Regions from separate parts of the Paenibacillus sp. FSL W7-1088 genome, predicted to be linked through region 1. Evidence: predicted binding sites of a transcription regulator. Region 1 holds the regulator's gene; each other region holds the start of a gene.
The links. Region 1 encodes Rex, which represses fermentation and respiration genes when NADH is low (regulators of the CRP and FNR family bind a similar motif). Its sites were predicted from a motif close to TTGTGAAATATTTCACAA; they were not measured.
Positions count from the first base shown of each region.

Region 2: the regulator Rex is predicted to act here: its motif matches at 1,985-2,002, upstream of nadA (quinolinate synthase NadA).
Region 3: the regulator Rex is predicted to act here: its motif matches at 1,113-1,130, upstream of MKY42_RS30835 (cytochrome ubiquinol oxidase subunit I).

Region 1 covers NZ_CP150216.1:4,664,565-4,670,711, forward strand. The annotation lists gene MKY42_RS20950 (AAA family ATPase) at 1-1,143, opposite strand, end outside; gene MKY42_RS20955 (hypothetical protein) at 1,136-1,663, opposite strand; gene MKY42_RS20960 (DUF5590 domain-containing protein) at 1,955-2,485, opposite strand; gene MKY42_RS20965 (amidohydrolase) at 2,527-3,831, opposite strand; gene MKY42_RS20970 (redox-sensing transcriptional repressor Rex) at 3,818-4,471, opposite strand; gene dinG (ATP-dependent DNA helicase DinG) at 4,699-6,147, opposite strand, start outside.
Region 2 covers NZ_CP150216.1:64,675-70,821, forward strand. The annotation lists gene ftsH (ATP-dependent zinc metalloprotease FtsH) at 1-1,776, shown strand, start outside; gene nadA (quinolinate synthase NadA) at 2,073-3,011, shown strand; gene nadB (L-aspartate oxidase) at 3,048-4,667, shown strand; gene nadC (carboxylating nicotinate-nucleotide diphosphorylase) at 4,664-5,530, shown strand; gene MKY42_RS00325 (type III pantothenate kinase) at 5,537-6,147, shown strand, end outside.
Region 3 covers NZ_CP150216.1:6,841,928-6,848,074, reverse strand. The annotation lists gene MKY42_RS30840 (hypothetical protein) at 1-824, opposite strand, end outside; gene MKY42_RS30835 (cytochrome ubiquinol oxidase subunit I) at 1,254-2,669, shown strand; gene cydB (cytochrome d ubiquinol oxidase subunit II) at 2,653-3,669, shown strand; gene cydD (thiol reductant ABC exporter subunit CydD) at 3,671-5,545, shown strand; gene cydC (thiol reductant ABC exporter subunit CydC) at 5,547-6,147, shown strand, end outside.

The sequences.
Region 1 (6,147 bases):
CTTCGTGTACAGAAATTGCTCTTGTTGCGGGTTATGACGTACATATCCCAGGGCCTGTCCACGAGGGCTGAGTGCAACCTGACTCACACTGCCAGGACGAACCAGTTCAGCCATGATGGCATGTCCCAATTCATGGATAGCGACTCTTTTCTTCTCTTCCACGCTGGATTCGCGGTCTGTCTTCTCACCCATCATTACCTTATCAATTGCAAGGGACAGATGACGCTGTTCAATGTTAGGCAGCCCGTCTCTCATGGCGTAAATTGCGGCTTCGTTCATCACACTTTCCAGCTGTGCTCCAGAGAAACCATAGGATTCTTCTGCTGTCTTCTCAAGGCTGACCCCTTCAAGAAGAGGTTTATTGACTGCATGCAGCTCCAGTATGTGTTGTCTGCCTTTCTTATCCGGCAAGTCTACCTGAATATGACGGTCAAAACGACCTGGACGTGTCAACGCGCTGTCCAGCATTTCTTTTCGGTTTGTAGCGGCGATCACAAGTATGCGCGGTGTGTCGGAAGAGTATATGCCATCCATCTCCGTCAACAGCTGATTCAGCGTCTGATCATATTCACGCTGTTGTCCACCTTCCCGTTTTCCACCAATCACATCAATTTCATCGATAAATATAATGGCATTTTCCTTATTTTCTTTAGCGGCACGTGTTCTTGCATCACGGAACAAATCCCGTATTCTGCCAGCACCTACACCAACATACATCTCAACAAACTCACTGCCTGATGCAGCTACAAAAACAGAGTCGGTATAATGAGCAGCAGCTTTGGCCATCAAGGTTTTACCAGTCCCTGGAGGCCCAGTAAGCAGGATACCTTTCAAAGGACGAATACCAAACTTCTGAATTTCTTCATGTCGAATGAGAAAATCGAGCGCTTCCCGCAGTTCCTGCTTGGCACTCTCCTGACCACCGATTTCTTCAAAAGTCAGCTTGGACGGTCCTTTTTTCTTGCGTTTACGTTCCTGACCTGCGCCCACTGTAATTCCACCACGCATTTGCATCATGAGCAGCAGAGCACCCACAAGCATTGCAGCGATCAGAATGGGAATCATGTTTACACCGATAAAAGCAATAAAGATAATCAATACGGGTACAAATCCAATGACAATTTCTTTCGTCCATTTAGGCATTTGGCCACACTCCTATCTGACCGGGCACACGCGGCAGAATAATAAACTTGCTGGCATCTCCATCTCTGAGACTGACATATACATTATTGTCATCCATGGCTGTATTTACCTTGATTCCATTCGTAGCCATTTTGGACAAGGTCGGTGTAATCTCGGTGTATTGCTTGTTCTCCATCGCTTGAGCTACGGTAAACATCGCGCTTCCCCACCAGCTTTCTAACGCTTCGTTCGAATGATCCACGACATCCAGCTTCAACGAACGAGTGCCAATCAAGGTCTGTCCTTCTTTGTGAATATATTGTACCAATCTGCCCAGATCAACATCCGGCTGCAGATCAAGTTTCAACTGTACATCATTGCGGTTAATAGTTAATTGAACATCATTGACTCCATCGTACTGGGTAACCATCTTTTCAATTGGGCTTTGCACAGCCACATGACGATACACAAACCAACCTCCAAACAACACAACGGCTGAAATGACGGCAGTCAGAGCAATAGGCAATACTTTTATCTTCAAGTGAGTTACCCCTCCTAAATTTTGGCCCATCCTATAACTTATAGGCAAGAATATGAATATGTGTACATAATGTCCTGTGATGTGCCTAACAGGATTTATTTGTGTATGATGTATCCTTGAATACATATTTGAGTATATCACATCGTATATACAATATCTAAGGCGAAAATATGAATTTTAACTATTCAAATCCAAAATGATCAACAAAGTACGTCAAAAAACCGGTCAGTCGGGTTTCCGTCTGCCGGTTCTTTAATCTATTCTTTTCAGACCATAGCAGGTCTGCCAATTCTAGCTGTTCGGGATCGTATAGACCAGGTCCACCTGTTCCCCGTTACTGAAACGGTAAAACCGATAATAGTTGTGAGTATCATCGTTATAATACACTTGCCATACATAGATTCCATTGACAACGCCTGGCATGATTCGTTTGATCTCTCCACCGGGAACTTCAGAGCTGAACCGATTTCGTATCTGAGCTTCAGACATGCCATTCTTCAACAGTTCACTGTGCACCGCATTGGCTCCCGACACCGGTTTGTTATTCTCATCAAACTTGATCCACACCATGACATCCTGGTTATCCTTATTTTTGCCGATCAGGGTCCAGTATATGTTGTCTCCGCCGTCTTTCTGCCCCCAGACATACTTACGCAACTCTTCGTGGGACGTAATCCCCAGCTGTTTCTGAGCCGCCTGTATGGCCAACGCCTCTTCCTTGCGCTGATCCTGGGTAACATAGACATAATAACGCTGAAGTCCAAACAGAATCAGAACCAGGAGCAGCAGCGAAATCCATATCCACTTCTTTTTTTTCTTCAAAAGCCGAACTTCCTTTCCCTATGACGCTGCTGTCCTTGTAATTAACGGGCCAGCAAACTGTCAAATGCCAGTTGAGACTCACGCAGAATGCGCTCTTCATCCATCGTAAGACATTCGCCATGTTTAACCACCTGATTACCATCCACCCACACATGCTCCACATCTTTGGCTGAAGCCGAGTAGACCGTATGGGAAATCAGGTCCGTATGCGGATAGAAATGGGCCTGCTCGATGTTCAACGCGATGAAGTCAGCCTTCATGCCAACTTGCAGAGCGCCTGTATTGTTCAGGAATATAGATTTGGCCCCATATGAAGTTCCAAGCAGAAGTGCTTCCCCTGCCGGCACTGCAGTAGGGTCACCGGACACCCCTTTGTGAATCAAGGCAGCCAGTCTCATTTCTTCAAACATGTCAAGATTGTTGTTACTTGCTGGTCCGTCTGTTCCCAGGGACACGGTTACGCCAGCTTTCAACAGATCAGGCACACGTGCAACACCCGAAGCCAATTTCAGGTTACTGCCTGGATTGTGGGACACTGCTACATCATGCTTTGCGAGAATCTCGATCTCTTCATCATTCAGATGTACCGCGTGTGCAACCAGAGAAGGACGGGAGAAAAATCCTAGCTTCTCCAGATGTGCGACTGGACGCAGTCCGTAATCAGCCACGTTCTGCTCCACTTCGCGAAGCGTTTCAGACATATGCGTATGCAAAGGCAGATTCAGGTCATGAGCAACCTGTACCAGCTTCTCTATGTAATCCGGAGGGCAAGTGTAAGGTGCGTGTGGAGAGATTACGGTTGTAATTCTTCCGTCTGCTTGTCCATTCCATTGACGAGCAAATGCGGCGGACTCTTCCAGCTTGCGCAGTTGTTCTTCTTCTGAGCAAAGTCCGATGACCCCACGTGCCAGAGCAGCCCGAACGCCGGATTGTTCCACCACTTTCGCAACCTGATCCATATGATCATACATATCCAGGAAAGCTGTTGTTCCACCTTTCAACATTTCAAGCACGGATAGGGATGTACCCCAATAAACGTCTTCAGACGTCATTTTGGCTTCCATCGGCCACATTTTCTCCTGCAACCATACTTGTAACGCCAGATCGTCTCCATGGCCTCTCAGAAGCGACATGGCCGCATGACCATGCGTATTGATCAGACCCGGCAAGAAGAACAGTCCTTTTCCGTCCACCTTTGTCAGACTTTCGTCTCCTTCCGGCAATGTCTCACCAATATGCACAATCTTGTCATTCTCTACAACCATAAAGCCTTGAACCACGTTCCAATTCGCGCCTTCACTCACGGCAAATTTGCCGTTGTGAATTACCCATCTATTTGTCGTCATCTTCCTCGTCGTCCTTTCCATTCTCCAAGTAATAAGCCAGACTAAGCAAATCCGTCGTAAAATCGGCATGGTGAATGCGAATATGCGGCGGGGTCTTCAGGATGGTTGGCGCAAAGTTAAGAATTGCTTCAATTCCTGACTCAATCAGCTGATCCGCAACATTTTGGGCTTCCGTATCCGGAACCGTGATGATACCGATGCGTATGTTATCCTTTTTGACCGAATCCGTTAATTCATTCATCGGCTGCACCGTCAAACTGTTGATTTGACTCCCAATCTTCGGACCATAGGCATCAAATACAGCGACAATCTTCATGTTGTCTTTGAGGTAAGCATTGTAATTGGACAAGGCATGTCCCAAATTACCAGCTCCGACAAGAGCCACATTGATCTGCTGGTCTATTTTTAAAATATGGCGAATTTTCTCGATGAGATATGAAACGTCATACCCGATTCCTTTACGACCAAAGTCACCGAAGTAAGCCAAGTCTTTACGAATCTGGGCCGGATTCAAATCCAACCTCAGTCCAAGTTCTTGTGAAGAAACCGTATTGACTTCGCGCTGATGCAGTTCATTCAAATAACGCAAGTAAACAGGCAATCTGCGCACCACGGCTTCCGAAATTTTATCTGATTTCATTCAATTGCTCCCCCTTACCAAAGCCACGATAGATAGATGAAAAGATGAGCACCCTGTCTAAAACGATGCAACATGATTTCTGAATTAAACAGGATGCTCCTTGTTATATAATGGATAATTGCTTTATTCGCCTTACTCGCATATCCATGAAACGAATACATGATATTACTCAATTTTACAGCCAATCAGTGGCGTCATGCAATAATGGAAGCTACAAAGCGTATCTGTTATTGTTGCTCTTCAGTGGGTCTCTCGAGCCATTCCGAAATGCGTGGAACCATCTGCTCAGTGAGCATGTGCTCCATTTTGGGACCAGGTAATGAGTATAAAAAGTACTTGCCATAATACGCTTCAATAACGCGTGTATCGTATACAATTACAATGCCTCTGTCTTTGCCTGTACGAACCAGTCTGCCAAATCCCTGTTTGAAGCGGATGACAGCTTGTGGTACGGACAGCTTCATAAACGGGTTTTTCTTCTGCTGCTGCAAAAGCTCGCTCTTCGCTTCGACCAATGGATGATTCGGTGGCTGGAATGGCAGTCTGACAATCGCAAGACAGGTCAGAGCCTCTCCTGGAATGTCCACCCCTTCCCAGAAGCTGCTTGTGCCAAGAAGCACCGTTGCTTTCGCATCTTGGAAGCGGCGTGTAAGCTTGGAACGGCTGCCGCTGTCCACCCCTTGCCCCAGCAAAGATATTTCATTGCCTGACAAAGCCTCTTTGAGCGGGTCATAGACCTGGCGCAGCATGCGGTAGGAGGTGAACAACACCATCATGCGTCCACGAGTCGCAATAGCCGTTTCCGCGAGCGAGTGTACGAGCATATCCACAAAGTGGGCATCGCCTACACTGCCCTTCACGCTTGGGAAATCACGCGGAATGACGAGCAGAGCCTGATCGCGATAATTGAACGGTGACGGCAGCATGGACGTCAACAGACGGTTATTTTCGGCAGCTTCCTGCAAGCCCAACTGTTCGATCATGAATTGAAATGACTTGTCAACGGAGAGCGTAGCCGATGTAAGCACAACGCTTTTCTTTTTATCAAAGAACATATCCTTCAATTGGGCACTGACATCGACAGGAACAGCATAGAGCTGCAGTGATTTGCTGCGGAACTGGCCGCTGGCCTCCATCCAGTACACGGTGTTGGCATCATCCATCCGCATGAAGAAACGCAGGTTATCCTTGATCGTTGCCAAATCCTTCAGCAGACCTGAGATATCCGTAATCAGACTATCGGACTGATAATCGTCCTGATCTTCTTTCACTTCAAGCAGCAGCTTGTCGCCTTTACGAATCAAATCGCCTAGAGTGACATAAATTTGGTTTTCAGCATCCTGCAATTCCTGCCATTTGGCTGGTTTTTGCGAAGGCTTCAGTCTAAGAGAAAATTGTCCTGTCTCCCCTGGAGAGGCATCGCTGCGTTCAGGCAGCAGGCCGAACAAGGTATCGCTTAGTCGATCCCACATCTCCTTGACTTCTACAGCAAGCGGGAACATCTGATCAATCATGGAGCCCCACTGTACCGAATTTTCATGTCCCGACAATTGAGAACGAAGCATCGGCAGTTGGCCATTACGGCTATCTTTAAACAGTCGGGTCAGTGTATGAACCAACGTAAAGTATTTCATATGAAGACCAAGGTGTTTACCTGCTACGTCCTCCAGATGATG
Region 2 (6,147 bases), 2.7 Mb from region 1:
AGTGAGCTTGTAACTGCAAGCGAAACGAACAAATTCCAATATCATCAGGAACCTATGAAAGGTGACAGCATCTGGTTGACGTTGCTGACTTCCTTTATTCCTTTGATCATTATGTTCCTGCTGTTCTTCTTCCTGTTTAATCAGGCTCAAGGCGGCGGCGGTAAAGTAATGAACTTTGGTAAAAGCCGTGCTCGTCTCTATAACGAAGAGAAGAAACGGGTTACATTTGAAGATGTTGCGGGTGCTGACGAAGAGAAGCAGGAGCTTGTTGAAGTCGTGGACTTCCTCAAGGACCCTCGTAAATTCGCAGCAGTAGGTGCACGGATTCCTAAAGGCGTATTGCTTGTGGGTCCTCCGGGTACAGGTAAAACCTTGCTCGCTCGTGCTGTTGCCGGTGAAGCGGGTGTACCATTCTTCAGCATTTCCGGTTCTGACTTCGTTGAAATGTTCGTCGGTGTCGGTGCATCTCGTGTACGTGACTTGTTTGAAAATGCGAAGAAAAACGCCCCATGTATTATCTTTATCGATGAGATTGATGCTGTAGGACGTCAGCGTGGTGCTGGTCTTGGTGGTGGTCACGACGAACGTGAACAAACACTCAACCAGTTGCTCGTTGAAATGGACGGATTCGGAGCCAATGAAGGTATTATCATCGTTGCTGCAACGAACCGTGCTGATATTCTGGACCCTGCCTTGCTGCGTCCAGGACGTTTTGACCGTCAAATCACGGTTGATCGCCCTGACGTGAGAGGTCGTGAAGCGGTTCTGAAAGTACACTCACGCAACAAACCACTCACCAAAGATGTGAAGCTGGACATTATTGCGAAGCGTACTACCGGATTCTCCGGTGCAGATTTGGAAAATCTCTTGAATGAAGCGGCATTGCTTGCGGCACGTCGTAATCGTAGAGATATTTCCATGCGTGAGGTAGACGAAGCGATTGACCGTGTCATTGTGGGTACGGAGAAGAAAAGCCGTGTTATCAGTGACCGTGAAAAACGTATTGTTGCTTATCACGAAGCAGGTCATACCATTGTAGGTTACTTCCTGGAACATGCCGATATGGTACATAAAGTTACCATTATTCCGCGCGGACGTGCGGGTGGATATGTAATCATGTTGCCAAAAGAAGATCGTATGCTTGTAACTAAGCAAGAATTGCTGGACAAAATTACTGGACTCCTTGGCGGCCGTGTTTCCGAAGAACTCTTTATCGGGGAAATCGGTACCGGTGCATACAGTGACTTCCAACAAGCTACGGGTATTGTCCGTAGCATGGTTATGGAGTATGGTATGAGTGAGAAGCTGGGACCTATGCAGTTCGGTAGTTCGCAGGGACAGGTATTCCTGGGTCGTGATATCGGTCACGAACAGAATTACTCAGATTCCATCGCTTACGAGATCGATCAGGAAATGCAACGCTTTATTAACGAATGTTATGAGAAGTGTAAAGACTTGCTCGTTAAACATTCCAAAGAAGTGCATCTGATCGCTCAAACGTTGCTGGAAGTGGAAACATTGGAAATGGATCAGATCAAACAATTGATCGAGACCGGTTCCCTGACTCCAAAAGATGAAAACAGCAACGATGGCGAAGGTACGCCTAGCGAAGGCGGAGAAGCGATCATCGACAACATCGGTGATGTACGTGTCCGTATCCAAGGCAAAGATGAAACGCCTGAGCCACCAGCCGGAGATATTCCTAACGAAGCTCCGAACCTGGATAAAGGAAACAGTAATGACCCAGATGATGGTGGAACGAAGCCAACGTCTTAATTTATAACACCATCTGCCTATCGTGGCAGATGACTAAAGAGAGCCTTCGGGCTCTCTTTTTTTATGTATTCCTTCAAATTGTATAGATAATGATAACCGGGAGCTTTAGGGCGAACCACGTAGGAAATGGGCGGTTATGTCCTTGTTCTGGGGCGTTTTCATTTATTGACAGAGTCGTGAACGTTGTGTACATTAGGTGTTAAACCGCTTGTGATTCGTTTCTCAAGCGAAAATAACGACTTGGATTTGCCATATAAAACAGCGTAGAGGCTGTTCCGATAAGGAGAGGATCACAGGTGGAAGCTCTGGCTTTAGAGCGCAAGGCTGAGATGAACCGGGAGCTGCGTGAGCGGCTGATGGAGTTGAAGAAGGAACGGAATGCCATTATTCTTGCCCATTATTATCAACGTGACGAGGTACAGGAGGTCGCTGATTTCCGAGGAGATTCGTTTCTGCTTGCTCAGAAGGCAGCGCAGACCGATGCGGATGTTATCGTTTTTTGCGGGGTTCATTTTATGGGTGAAAGCGCTAAAATTCTTGCTCCTAACAAAACGGTTATTATTCCCGACGAGCGTGCAGGCTGCCCAATGGCAGACATGGTGAACGTTGAAGGCTTACGTAAATTGAAAGCACAGCACCCGAATGCCAAAGTTGTAACGTACATCAATTCTTCAGCTGAGATCAAGGCAGAGACCGACATCTGTTGTACATCGGCCAATGCTGTCAGAGTCATTCAATCTGTTGATTCCGATGAAATCATCTGGGTACCGGATAAAAATCTGGGACATTATGTGCAACAACATACAGACAAGAAAATGATTATCTGGGAAGGTTACTGCAATACCCATGATATGCTGACGGTCAAAGACGTGGTTGAAATGAGAGCGAAGCATCCAAATGCCGAGTTTGTTGTTCACCCAGAATGTCGTCCTGAGGTTGTAGAGATGGGTGATTTCGTAGGTAGCACAACCGCCATTCTGGAATATTGTAAAAATTCATCCGCTAAGGAATTTATCGTAGGCACTGAGGATGGTACAGGATACCAACTGCGTCTCGATAGCCCGGACAAACAATTCCACTTTGCTACCAAGTTCCTTGTATGTCCGAATATGAAGGTCAACAACTTGAAAAAGCTGGTTAAATGTCTCGAAACGATGAAGCCGCAGATTTACGTGCCACCGGCTGTTGCTGACAAAGCCAGAGAATCACTAGAGCGCATGTTACTGGTGAAGTAGCATGCGCTACTCTTGCTCCAAGACAGGTGAAATAACATGATACCGCAATATTTAGTGGATTTTGATCTGTCCGCGCTGCCGATGGTGGAGACGGATGTGCTGGTTATTGGTTCAGGCATTGCTGGTTTGTTTACTGCGATCAAGGCGAGTGAACAACGCAGTGTGTTGATGATCACGAAGAAGTCGTTACTGGAAAGTAACACCCGGTATGCGCAGGGTGGCATTGCTGCGGTTATTGCTGAGGATGATTCACCTGCCTATCATTTGCAGGATACACTTGTTGCCGGAGCGGGATTATGCCGCTCCGAAGCAGTCGAAGCATTGGTGAACGAGGGCCCGGACGGCGTGAAAGAACTGATTCGACTGGGTACTTTGTTTGATCTGGAGAACGGCGAGTTGGCGTTGACGCAGGAAGGTGCGCACAGCCACCGCCGTATTTTGCATGCCAATGGAGATGCAACGGGATATGAGATTGTGCGTGCATTGGCTGCGCAGGCGAATGAACATCCCGGGATTGAAGTGTGGGATGAGCATTTTGTCATTGACCTGATTACAGAGCAGGGAGAATGTGTAGGTGCGTTGGTTCAGAAGGCTGACGGTTCGCAAGTATTTGTGAAGGCGGAGGCAACCGTATTATGCTCTGGTGGGGCTGGACAGTTGTACCGATATACCACTAACCCGGAAGTGGCTACAGCAGATGGTGTGGCGATGGCCTATCGTGCCGGAGCGGTTGTCCGGGACATGGAGTTTATCCAGTTCCACCCGACCTCCCTTTGTTATCCGGGAGCCCCACGTTTCCTGGTGTCCGAGGCTGTTCGTGGCGAAGGAGCCTATTTGCGAAATGTGAAAGGCGAGCGCTTCATGGAGCGCTATCATGTACAGCTTGAACTGGCACCACGGGATATCGTCGCCCGGGCCATTGTCAGTGAGATGGAATCGACAAACAGTACGTTTGTATATTTGGATATCACTCATGAATCGGCGGAGATGATTAAGCATCGGTTTCCTACTATCTATGAGACCTGTATGCGATACGGACTGGATATGACCACAGACTGGATTCCTGTCGCTCCTGCTGCACATTACATGATGGGTGGAGTGAAGACCGATCTTAGCGGGGAGAGCAGCATTGGCCGGTTATTTGCCTGCGGTGAGGTATCCTCTACTGGAGTACATGGTGCTAATCGCCTGGCAAGCAACTCTCTGTCTGAAGCCATCGTCTTTGGCGGGAGAATTGTGGATCGCATTCAATCCCTTCCTCCGCTTGCTCCACTGCAGTCAAGGGTTCCCACATCAACAAGCATTCGCAGGAGTATAAAGGAAGAACAGAAGCCGGTGTCCGAAAAACGCTTGCGTCTGCAAAAAATGATGGTACGTCAAGTGGGGTTGCGCCGGAATGGCGTTAACCTGCAAGCAGCAATAGAGAAGCTGCAACAAGAACTGCAATTTTTTGATCAGAAGTTTACTCACAAAGAAGAGATGGAATATGCCAACTTGTTGACCTGTGCCTGGTTGGTTACCACTGGAGCATTACACCGCGAGGAAAGTCGGGGAGCCCACTACCGTGAGGATTTCCCGCAGCGTGACGATGCCGTATGGCAGAAGCATAGTCTGCAGCAGCGAGAACAAGCGATTGTGGAGGAATTGATGTCATGATACTGAACGGATATAATGAAGGACTCATCGAATCAATCAAAAACTGGCTTCGTGAGGATGTCGGTGCAGGGGATGTCACAACAAGTGTGACGATTCCCGCTGGCAATCAGTCCAAGGCCGTTATACATGCCAAAGACAATGGAATCATTGCAGGAATTACGGTAGCAGAACTCGTGTTTCAGGTAGTGGATTCTGGCCTTGTGTTCACAGCGATGGTAAAAGACGGTGACGCAGTTACCCGTGGTACGATTCTTGCAGAGGTAGAAGGGAGCACACATAGCTTGCTGACAGGAGAGCGTCTGGCTCTTAACCTGCTTCAGCGTATGTCTGGTATCGCTACCCGCACACGTACCTATGTTGATGCGTTGGAAGGCCTTTCTACACGACTGGTCGATACTCGTAAAACAACACCGGGACACCGCCTGCTTGAAAAATATGCAGTGCGGGTTGGTGGCGGAGCAAATCACCGGTTCGGCCTCTATGATGCCGTCATGATTAAGGATAACCACATCAAGGGCGCAGGCGGGATCACTGAAGCGGTACAGCGTGCCCGGGCCGTCATTCCGCATACAATGACCATTGAAGTCGAGACCGAAAACCTGGAACAGGTCAGAGAAGCCTTGCAGGCTGGGGCAGATATCATTATGCTGGATAACATGCACCCAGATCGGATGCGTGAGGCCGTCGCTCTTATTCGTGAGCAGGCTCCGCATGTGAAAGTTGAGGCATCGGGCAACGTCTCGCTAAATACCATTCGTGGTATTGCAGAGAGCGGAGTGGATGTAATTTCAGTTGGCAGGTTAACCTACTCTTTTGAGAGCCTGGATATCAGCCTGGATTTAAACGAAAAGAAAGAGGGGTGAACCTCTTTGATTCTTGTGGTAGACGTGGGCAACAGCAACATCGTACTCGGTGTGTATCAAGGCCGGGAGTTGCTCCACCATTTTCGCCTGAGCACATCCCGTCAGTCGACAGTGGATGAATATGGCGTAATGATTTATAATTTATTTCATATGTCGGGTATTTCAACACGCGACATTGAAGGTGTGATCATCTCATCCGTGGTTCCGCCGTTGGTGAATGTGATTGAAGCCATGTGTGAGAAATACGTAGGCAAAAAACCGCTACTCGTTGGGCCTGGTATTCGAACCGGCCTGAACCTGCGGTATGAGAATCCTCGTGAAGTTGGCGCGGATCGCATTGTTAATGCAGTAGCAGCCGTTGAGAAGTACGGCGGCCCTCTCGTTGTGGTCGATTTCGGTACAGCGACCACATTTGACTGTATTGACGAGAAAGGAAATTATCTGGGCGGGGCTATCGTACCTGGCATCCATATTGCAACCGAAGCGCTCTATGAACGGGCGTCCAAGCTACCTCGCATTGAATTGGAGAAGCCCAAGAAAGTCATTGGTCGCAACACCATTCATGCGATGCAGGCCGGCATTATTTATGGTTATGCAGGACAGGTGGACGGCATTGT
Region 3 (6,147 bases), 2.2 Mb from region 1:
GCGGAGAGGAATCGATAGTGGGAGCTTACGCAATCATTGCGCCCGTTTAATACGGCGTGAGAGAAGGCCTCCTTGAGTGAAGCGGCCGCTCTGGAATCCTCTAGCACATATTCATAGGCTGCCAGCAAAAAGGAAATCGTCTCATGCGCTCCAGCTTTGGACCGAAGCTGACGATAGAAGTCGGCCCGCACACTGCATTGCAGCTGGGTGACCGTATCCTGAACACCCGAGAGGGTCTGTCGCAGCGCATGCAGGAATAGCAGTTCATAGTCCCGGAGAGGGACTTCGAGGTTATCCTTTTGCATGACGCCAGCAGGGGAGGAATCCTCTCCATTCAGCCAGATGACACGTACACCCTGGAATACCAGCTTCATGTAGCGTGTTTCTGAAGTAGTGCCCACCAGATCGGCGATACCGACCAGTCTTGAAATACAGCTCTCCCATAAGGGGGACTCGGCTTCTTCACCAACCGGCTCGGGAAGAAGTACAATACAGAGCTCCGGATGGAGCGAGGCTGTGGCGGTAAGCCAGTAGGGATGAGCAACCACAGCAACCGTATGGGGCTCCTGCAGCAATTGTTCTGCTTCGGGAAGCGTGATGACGGTGATATTCGCAGGCATTTCCTCGGAGCGCTCCAGACTGCTGACATAGTAGACAGGCCCTTCCGCAACCATCAGAGCAGCGATGTCTGGATAAGGAAAAGCAGACCATCCTCCCTTCCGGGGAAAAAGAATATAACGAAAGGCAGGCAGGTCCGTACTTGGCTGTTCTGCATCTACCCCTTGATGAGGCTCCGGGTCCGGGATCGGAGACAGCTCTTCCATCGATGAATCACCTCACTTGATTTGCATTTTTGTCCGTTCATGGATTGAAGCAGCACTATCTGATGAATATCGGATTGGCGCTGCTTTGAATGATATCAATGAATCGATTGATTCAATATGTAATGCCCATTTTGCCCAGCGTATTTTATGCCTGACACTAACATATGGGCGTTCCGTCCCAAACATGAGCATCTTCCGTGAATAGACGAAGCTGGCAAGCCCAAAGATTAGGTTTAATTTTTTCTATTGTGTGACCATCGTCACTTTTTTTTGCTGTCATGGCAGGGTTTGTGATAATTGTCACATGTATAAAATAGTCTATCTGGCACAATACGTTCATCAATACGTGTTTGGCTGACAGAAACGGAAGAAGGGGCTTCAATGCCAAATACGAAAACTGCGATATGAACAGAAAGAAGGGGTAACGGTATGGATCCGATTATGTTATCGCGTATCCAATATGCGCTCACAACGATTTTCCATTTCTTTTTTGTGCCGCTGTCCATCGGTCTTGTGCTGCTGGTAGCGATTATGGAGACGTTGTACGTAGTGAAGGGTAAGGAAGTTTACAAAACGATGGCCAAATTCTGGGGCAAACTGTTCCTGATTAACTTCGCCGTTGGTGTAGTCACAGGCATTCTGCAAGAATTCCAGTTCGGCATGAACTGGTCGGAGTACTCCCGTTTTGTCGGGGATGTATTTGGTGCGCCACTGGCTGTAGAAGCCTTATTGGCGTTTTTTATGGAGTCTACCTTTATTGGACTCTGGATTTTCGGATGGGATCGTTTGTCCAAAAAAGTGCACCTAGCTTGTATCTGGCTGGTATTTGTCGGCACATTCCTGTCTGCGCTCTGGATTCTGGCAGCCAATTCATTCATGCAGCATCCGGTTGGCTTCGAGATTAATAATGGCCGCGCCGAGATGAATGATTTCTTTGCACTGATTACGAATGGTCAACTGCTGGTAGAGTTCCCGCACACGATCTTTGGTGCCCTGATGACAGGTGCATTTGTGGTAACGGGAATTAGTGCATACAAGTTGATGAAGAAGCAGGATGTGGAGATTTTCCGCAAATCGTTCAACATTGCCATCATTATTGGCCTGGTTTCCTCGCTGGGGGTTGCCTTCTCAGGTCACTTCCAGGCGCAATATCTGGTGGAGACGCAGCCAATGAAAATGGCAGCCAGTGAAGGAACATGGACGACGACGGAAGACCCCGCACCATGGACCGTGGTAGCCTTTATTGACCCGAACAAACAGGAGAATTCCGGCGAGATCAAAATCCCTGGATTGCTCAGTTATCTGTCCTATAGCAAATTTTCCGGCAGTGTCAAAGGCATGAAGGAGCTGCAAGCGGAGTATGAGCAAACGTATGGACCAGGGGACTATATTCCACCGGTACGGACGACGTTCTGGAGCTTCCGCATCATGATTGCTGCGGGCGGATTGATGATTTTGCTAGCGATATACGGTACATTCCTGGCGATGCGCCGTAAGTTGGAGGGAGCAGGCAAGTGGTTTATGCGTCTGATGGTGTTTGCCATTTCCCTCCCGTTTATCGCCAATACGTCGGGCTGGATTATGACTGAGGTGGGAAGGCAGCCGTGGACGGTATTTGGTTATATGACAACCGCAGCCGGGGTATCCCCGAACGTAAGCGCAGGCCAGATTTTGTTCTCCACCATTGCTTTTACCGCAGCGTATACGGTTCTCGGCATTGTGATGGTCTACCTGTTCGTTCGTGAAATCAAGGCAGGGCCATATGCAGTCGAAAAGCCGGAGGAGCATGATGAGTCGGCCGATCCGTTCGGCGTGGATGGGGGTTATTCTGTTGTCACTAAGTGAGTTGTGGTTTTTGCTGATTGCCGTCTTGTTTGTTGGTTTTTTCTTTCTGGAAGGTTTTGATTTTGGTGTGGGCATGTCTACTGCAATGATTGGCAAAACGGATCGTGAACGTCGTACCCTGATCAACTCGATCGGTCCGTTCTGGGATGGCAATGAAGTATGGCTGATTACGGCAGGGGGTGCAATGTTTGCAGCCTTCCCGCACTGGTATGCCACGCTGTTTAGCGGGTTTTATCTGCCGCTGGTCGTCGTGCTGCTGGCCTTGATCGGACGCGGAGTTGCCTTTGAATTCCGCAGCAAAATGAGACATGAACGCTGGCGCAAAACATGGGACATCATCATTGTAGTCTCCAGTGCGTTACTACCATTCTTGTTCGGCGTTGTTTTCGCTACCTTGATGAAAGGCCTGCCTATTGATGCGCAGATGCAGCTTCGTCCCGGCTTCCTGGACATCGTCAATCCGTATACGGTGGTAGGTGGGTTGAGCGTGACGTTGTTGTGTCTGGTGCATGGTCTGCTGTTTGCTTCCTTGCGGACCGTGGGAGATCTTAGAGAACGTGCCCTGAATTTGGCCCAAAAACTGATGCTGCCGCTCGCCGCGATCCTCGCGATCTACGCTGTGATGACATACTTCATGACCGATGTGTTCGCCGTACGCGGCTGGGCTCTCTGGATTATGGTTGTTCTGGGTGCTGCTTCATTGGGTCTGGCGGCTTACTTCGTGCGTCAGAAACGAGAAGCCTGGGCCTTCGGCATGACGGGAGCTGTAATTGCAATCGCGTTTGCCTCCGTATTTATCGGTCTGTTCCCAAGGGTCATGGTGAGTTCAATGGGTTCGGCGTTTGACCTGACGGTCTACAATGCTTCATCCGGTGCATATTCGCTCAAAGTGATGACGATTGTGGCTTGTACGCTGCTTCCGTTTGTACTCGGCTATCAGATCTGGAGTTATTACATTTTCCGCAAACGTCTGAACGATCACCATCACCTGGAGTACTGACATGGGACGGGGGCTGTTGAAGCTGCCGGGCATCCGGCCAGTACTTGTGCTGGCCTCAACGCTGGTACTGTTGCAGGCGATGACGATTATCATGCAGGCCAAATGGCTGGCACAGGCGATTACGGCATTGTTTGAAGGTTCACCCGTAACAGAGCAGTACTCGGTACTGCTGTTGTTCCTGGCCGCTTTTGCCGCCCGCTATGCCCTGTCGTTCTGGTTGCAGCTCATCGCTTCGCGGTACGCGGAGAAGACAGGAAACGATCTGCGCAGACAGATGGTGGAGCAGTGGTTCCGGCTGGGGCCGCGTTTTGCCAAAACGGAAGGAACAGGGCACCTGGTAACCTTGGCACGCGAAGGAACAGCCAAGTATAAGACGTATCTGGAACTGTTTATTCCCCGAATGCTAGGGATGGGGTTCACGCCAATCGTTATTCTGTTCTATGTCTTCAAGCTGGATATGATGTCCGGGGTTATTTTGACGTTGACGCTGCCGATCCTGATTGTGTTTATGATTTTGGTGGGACTGGCTGCACAACGCAAGATCGATGGACAGTTCAAGTCGTACAAAGCGCTGGCCAACCATTTTGTGGATACGCTGCATGGACTGGAAACACTCAAAACACTGGGACAAAGCGGTAAGCATGGAGAAACGATCATTCGGGTCAGTCAGCGTTATCGCAAGGCCACGATGTCTACGTTGCGTATGGCTTTTCTGTCCTCCTTCGCACTCGATTTCTTCACCATGCTGTCGGTGGCTTCGGTGGCGGTTGGCTTGGGGCTGCGCCTGACGGAAGGACATATGCTGCTTGGACCAGCGCTGACCGTACTTATTCTCGCACCGGAATACTTCCTTCCTGTACGAATGGTAGGCGCAGATTACCACGCCACACTGGACGGCAAAGAGGCCGGGGAAGCGATCAGCCAGATGATTGAACGAGGTAAATTGGCCGAACGTAAGCAAAAGGAAGCATACACGAGTGCTGTTATACATGGTGTGTCAGAAAAGAACGGAGAATTCTCTTCGCCTGAGCCTACTTTTGGGCAAGGTGACGTGTCCGCATCCACCATACGGGTGGTTTTACGTGAGGTAAATGCCCGAAGTGGCATGGCTGCTTCCTCATCGAAACCCTCTTGGGAGGCGACGAGTAGACTGGCGCTTACCAACGTACAGGTACGACATCAGGAAGACGGGCCATGCTCGCTGAACGATGTGACATTTCAGGTTTCTGGTCTGGGCAAAGTAGGGATTATCGGAGCGAGCGGAGCAGGGAAATCAACCCTGATTGATGTACTTGCAGGTTTTCAGCAGCTTACTTCGGGTCAGATTTTATATAACGGTCAGCCCTTATCTCCAGAGATGATGGAAGATTGGAGAAAACAAACGGCGGCGATCCCGCAGCATCCAACTATTTTCAGTGGAAGTCTGGTGGATAATGTTCGGTTCTATATGCCCGAGGCTTCGGATGCGGAGGTGGCTGATGCCATTCACGCAGCAGGTCTGCATAAGGTTGCCTCCTCCTTGCCGAATGGGTTGCAGGAGCCGATTGGGGCTGGGGGAAGGCAGCTCAGCGGCGGGCAGGAGCAGCGGGTGGCTTTGGCGAGAGCTCTGCTTAGTGCGCGCCCGATTCTGCTGCTGGATGAGCCGACTGCGCATCTGGATGTGGAGACCGAGTATGAATTGAAACAGACGATGTTACCACTGTTTGAGGGCAAGCTGGTGTTTCTGGCAACACATCGACTGCATTGGATGCCGCATATGGACCGGATTATCGTGATGGATGGCGGTACGGTTGCAGAGACAGGAACACATGAGGAATTGTTGGCCCGACAAGGCGTATATTACCAGATGATTCAGGCCCAGATGGAGGCGGTGTAAGATGAAATCCGGATACGAGCAGACAGAAACAGCCCGAAGCGGGGACAAAAAGAATAGCTGGATCACTCCGTACGTGGCACAGTACCGCTGGAGACTCATAGCAGTCATTGCGTTGGGGATTTGCGCTACGCTATGTGCCGTATTGCTGCTCTTCACCTCCGGGTTTCTGATCTCCAAGTCAGCGCTACGTCCTGAAAATATTTTGATGGTATATGTACCTATCGTGGGTGTTCGTGCATTTGGGATTTTTCGTGCCGTATTCCGGTATGTCGAACGTCTGGCTGGACATGATGCGGTTTTGCGCATACTCGCGGATCAGCGCGTGAAGCTGTATCGGATTTTGGAGCCGCAGGCACTGTTCCTGCGCTCTCACATGCAGACGGGAGACGTACTTGGTGCTCTCGCAGAGGACGTAGAGAGACTGCAGGATATTTATCTGCGTACGGTTTTTCCGGCGTTTACAGCGCTCATGATGTACGGTGGAGCTGTTGTGGCCTTTGGCAGCGTTGATCTGGGATTTGCACTGTGGATAGGGTTGTATATGCTGTTTCTGGTTGCTGTGCTTCCTGTCATTTCCCTCCGAGTGACGTGGAAGTTGCGGG